One region of the Variovorax sp. RTB1 genome, then DNA from elsewhere that is predicted to be linked to it. Evidence: predicted binding sites of a transcription regulator. Region 1 holds the regulator's gene; the other holds the start of a gene.
What was found. Region 1 encodes FNR, which switches genes on or off when oxygen is low (the NO sensors DNR and NnrR bind a similar motif). Its sites were predicted from a motif close to TTGATNNNNATCAA; they were not measured.
Positions count from the first base shown of each region.

Region 2: the regulator FNR is predicted to act here: its motif matches at 1,001-1,014, upstream of QN397_RS05120 (DUF2892 domain-containing protein).

Region 1 is NZ_JASJXG010000027.1:60,263-62,656, forward strand. Features, by position in the region: gene QN397_RS16850 (sulfite exporter TauE/SafE family protein) at 1-272, opposite strand, end outside; gene fnr (fumarate/nitrate reduction transcriptional regulator Fnr) at 503-1,216, shown strand; gene QN397_RS16860 (FixH family protein) at 1,221-1,523, opposite strand; gene ccoG (cytochrome c oxidase accessory protein CcoG) at 1,542-2,394, opposite strand, start outside.
Region 2 is NZ_JASJXG010000005.1:839-3,232, reverse strand. Features, by position in the region: gene rsmI (16S rRNA (cytidine(1402)-2'-O)-methyltransferase) at 1-78, shown strand, start outside; gene QN397_RS05125 (glutathione S-transferase) at 75-803, opposite strand; gene QN397_RS05120 (DUF2892 domain-containing protein) at 1,067-1,246, shown strand; gene QN397_RS05115 (DUF599 domain-containing protein) at 1,258-1,938, opposite strand; gene QN397_RS05110 (YeeE/YedE family protein) at 1,948-2,385, opposite strand.

The sequences.
Region 1 (2,394 bases):
CGAAGCGCGGAGACATTCACGCTGGCCCATGTCAGGCTTTGCACGGTGGCAGCGGCCAGTGCGCCTGCTGCCGCATAGCCCGCCATCCGGCCAGCTTGGAGCAGCAACGGCGCCATCGGCAAAGCAGCGGGCGTGATCGCGATGACGCCATGGCCGGGTCGAACTCCCACCCCACGCACGACACCCGCGCACGCCGCACCGCACATGGCCACGCAATGCGGACCACCCGCCAGTCCCATCAACAGCGCGGATGCGGCCAGTGCGGTTTGCATGATCAATAGCGCCGCCGAAAGAGCGTGAGCAGCGATGGTCGGCGACAGCGGTTCATGGTGCTGCGACTTTGCGTTCGATCATTCGAACGCCACTTGATCTGCATCAACGCGGACACAAAAGCCGAACGGAGAATCGAGCGGAGCAGCGCGGCGCTTTCGCTTGCTTTGTCACGCTGCAAATTTCACCGCACCACCTGCCGCAAAGAGACAGTCGCAAAGAGACAGCCGCCATGACACCTCAAACCATCAAAGTCGCATGCTCCAACTGCAACCTGCGCGAACTGTGCATGCCGGTCGGCCTCAACCCGGAAGAGCTTGCGCGCATCGACGACCTGGTGGCGACGCGTCGCAAGGTGAAGCGCCGCGAAACCCTCTTTCGCAATGGCGAGCGGTTCACCTCGCTCTATGCGATTCGGACTGGCGTGTTCAAGACACGGGTGGCATCGGAAGACGGTCGCGATCAGGTCACGGGCTTCCAGATGGCCGGCGAGATCATCGGACTCGATGGCATCGTGAACGACCATCACACCTGCGACGCGGTGGCACTCGAAGACGCCGAGGTCTGCGTGATGCCGTTCGACCGCATCGAGGAGCTGTCGCGCGAGGTCACTTCACTGCAGCGCCATGTGCACCAGATCATGAGCCGCGAGATCGTGCGCGAGCACGGCGTGATGCTGCTGCTGGGCAGCATGCGTGCCGACGAGCGGTTGGCCGCCTTTCTGCTCAACCTCGTGGAACGCCTGCATGCGCGCGGCTTCTCGAAGTCCGAGCTGATGCTGCGCATGACGCGCGAAGAAATCGGCAGTTACCTCGGGCTCAAGCTGGAGACAGTCAGCCGCACCTTGTCCAAGTTCGTGGACGACCGCATCGTCGAAGTCGACATGCGGCATGTTCGGATCCTCGACGCCGATGCTTTGCGCAGGATGATCAACCCGACGGTGTGAGGCGCTAGCGCGGCGGCGGCGACGGCATGTCCTGCACCGGCGTCGTGGTGTGGTTGCGGCCCTTTTCGGCCGGCACCAGCGCCTTGTCGGCCACCGGCCCAGCCGACTTGCCCGCCAGCGTCCGATTGATCTCCAGGCCCTTCTGGTAGTAGTTTTCTTCGACCACCGGGTCTGCCGTGCTGATCGCGATCCAGGCCGACGTCAGGCTGCCGACCACCACCACGGCGGGCAGGCCCAGCACGAGCCAGACCAGCGGGAATTTCCACCACGGTCCGGAACCTTTGGAAGCAGGGGGAAGCGCGCTCATTTTCAAGTCTCCAGTCGGTTATCGGGGAATGAGGAACACGGCCTTTTCAGAGACCTGCGACGCACCGTCGGCGGACCGCACGTTGAAGAAAACGGTGTGCGATCCGGGTGGTGCATCTTCTGCAGGCACTTGCAGCCGCACCGCCACCCAGCGCGACTCGGCCGGCCCGACATCGACCGCCTGGCTGGGCGTCGCCACGGCAAGACCCTTCAGTCCGCTGGCATCGATGCGGTAACGCTGAGAGCGCTCGGTCGCGTTCATGATCTGCAGCCGATAGACGTTCTCGAGCCTGCCGCCATCGGCGATACGTGCAAGCGAGGTACGGTCGCGCACCACGTCGACCTTGAGCGGCACGCGCACCACCAGGCTCGCGAGCAAGCCAACGCCCAAGGCCAACAGCACGGCGCCATAGATCAGCACGCGCGGGCGAAAAACACGCCGCAGCACCTGCACCGCGCTCCAGCCACCGGCCAGCCCGTTTTGCGTGGCGTAGCGGATCAACCCGTGCGGCTGCGCCATACGGTCCATCACCGTGTTGCAGGCGTCGACGCACAGGCCGCAGCCTATGCACTCGTACTGCAGACCCTCGCGGATGTCGATACCGGTCGGGCACACCTGCACGCACAGGCCGCAATCGATGCAGTCGCCCAGGCCCTGGGTGCGTGCGTCCTGTGCCCTGGCGTGCACGCCACGCGGTTCACCACGCGGCAAGTCGTAGCTGACGATCAGCGTGTCCTTGTCGAACATCGCGCTCTGAAAGCGTGCATACGGGCACATGTACTTGCAGACCTGCTCGCGCATGAAGCCGGCGTTACCGTAGGTGGCCAGACCGTAGAAGAAGACCCAGAAGACTTCCCACGAACCCATGCGC
Region 2 (2,394 bases), on a different contig from region 1:
CGCATCCGCAAGGACGGGAGCAGGCGTGATGGCGACCACCACACGAACAGCGATCTCGACGACGAGCCGAGCGATTAGCCGTCAAGTTCCGGGTAGTGCCTGAAGATGCCCTCTTCGTTGAAGGCGATGCGGCGCGGACTCTGCAGATAGGCGTGCACCCGCTCGCGGCGACTCACATTGCCGTGAAGCTTGGAAACGAGAGGCGTGTCGGCCAGAACGCGTGCAGTGGCTTTGGGAAACGCATAGCGCAGACCGGCGACCAACTGGAACAGCGACAGGTCCGCGTAGGTGAGCGCACTGCCAACCAGATGCAGATCGCCGGCCGGATTGCGTTGCAAGATCTGCTCGAACCATCCCAGGAACTTCGGCATGCGCTCTTCCCGAAAGGCCTTGGCACGCTCCAAGGCGGCAGCACGCTGGTCTTCGTAATAGGCATCGACCGAGATCGGATGGTGCGTGTCGTGCGCCTCGGCCACCGCGTCGGCGATGGTCAATTGCAACTGATGCGTCCACAGCCCATCGACCTCGCCCGCGCCCGCGAGGCCGAGCCGCGACCCGAGGTATAGAAGGATGGCGGCGGTTTGCCCGACCACAACTTCGCCATCGACAAGGAACGGCGGCGCGAACGATGCGCGCGTATTCTTCGGATCTTGCAGGCTGCGCCCCAGCGCCGCTTCACCACCACCCTTTGCAGGCGATTGACGCGCGACGTCGACATACTCGGCGCCGGCAGCTTCGAGCGCCAGTCGCACGAATTCACCGCGGCCCTGAATGGTCGGCCAGTAATGCAATCGATAAGCCATAGGCAATCTTCTCAGAACTTGCCTGCATGCAAGCAGGCAAGCCGAGGGGACCGACGTTGTCGAAGGTGCGTGCAGTTCATCGGCGCAAGGCAACTTCCCGGCCAAAGAAAAACCCGCTCCCAAATAGATCGTGCGGGCTGAAACTTGGGCCTTGTCGGCCTCTGAAATTCGACGCGGCCATCCGACAGCCTGGTTTATTGATCCACATCACATGCCAGTCCAGCTCGCTGCGCCATGGTGTTGATTGTGCAAAGGAACAATAAATGAAGCCCAACGTCGGCACCGCTGACCGCATCATGCGAATCGCAATTGGCCCGGGCTTGATCGCGGCCAGCGTACTCGGCACCATCGGCAAGGCTAATCATGGGCGGGGCCCTTCGCTGACGCAGGCAGCCCATGCCATCGCCGGGTTTGAAGAGTTCTCGCAGGTACCGCCCAACTGAGCGGCTGTCGATCAGTTGGAACGGCTTCCCAAATACGCCGTGGAGTTGGGCGATCCGCTGGCGGCTACCTTGTCGAATCGGACCAGGACGAGGACTACAACGGTCGCCGCGACCGGCCCTGCGAAGGGGTGGAGCAGGCAAGCAAGGATCGGGGCTACCAATATAAGGTGACGCAGACCCCAGCTATACAACAAGCCGGCGCGACGCACGTAGGCGATGCCGGCCTGATTCCAGCGCTTGCGCAATGCGGACTCCACCGGCACGCCGCTGATGAAACCCACATGGTTGTAGTAGCGAACAGCCATTGCCGAGCACACCAGTGAGGCGAACAGCAACGCAAGCAACAGGAGCTCGAGCACCAGCTTCGGAGTCAGGCTCGGCAGCATCGCCGCTTCATCCAGACTCGCATGCAGTGAGGGTGCAGCAAGAGTGACAGTGCCGATCAATCCAAGCATCGCTGTCGATGCCGTCATGGTCGCCGACATCAGCGAGTTTCGCAGCGTCTGCACCGCGAGAATCTCCGAGCCAGGGTTCTGCGACACGGCAATGAACCAGTCTTCCCGCAGCGCCGCATGCGCGCTGCGTGCCATGCGCTCGGGGCGGCGTCGCTGCGCGACCATGAGCACCGTCTCGTACGCCACCAACACTGCGATGGTCACCAGAGTACTCAGCCAGGCGAGGACGGCGGACATCGCTTTGATTCAGGTGGGTCGAAGGCCGGCAGGCTGCTTGCGACGCTCGAGCAGTTCGAAGGCGCCCATGCCCACGAGCATCGCCGCTACGAATACAAGCGCCTTGACCTCGCCCATTCCCAGTGCGACCAGACCGGGCCCGGGGCAGAAACCGGCGACACCCCATCCGATACCGAATACGACGCTGCCGATCAGCAGACGACTGTCGATGTCCCGCGACGTGGGCAACTTCATCGGCGCACCGAGGAATGACACGGTGCGCTTCCTGGCCAGCGCGAACGCCAGCGCTCCGACGGCAATCGCGCCCGCCATCACAAAGGCCAGCGAAGGGTCCCAGGCGCCACCCAGGTCCAAGAAGCCCAGCACCTTGGCCGGATTAGCCATGCCAGACACGATGAGGCCAAGTCCGAAGACGAGGCCGGCCAGCAACGATGTAAAAACCGTCATTCAATGTCT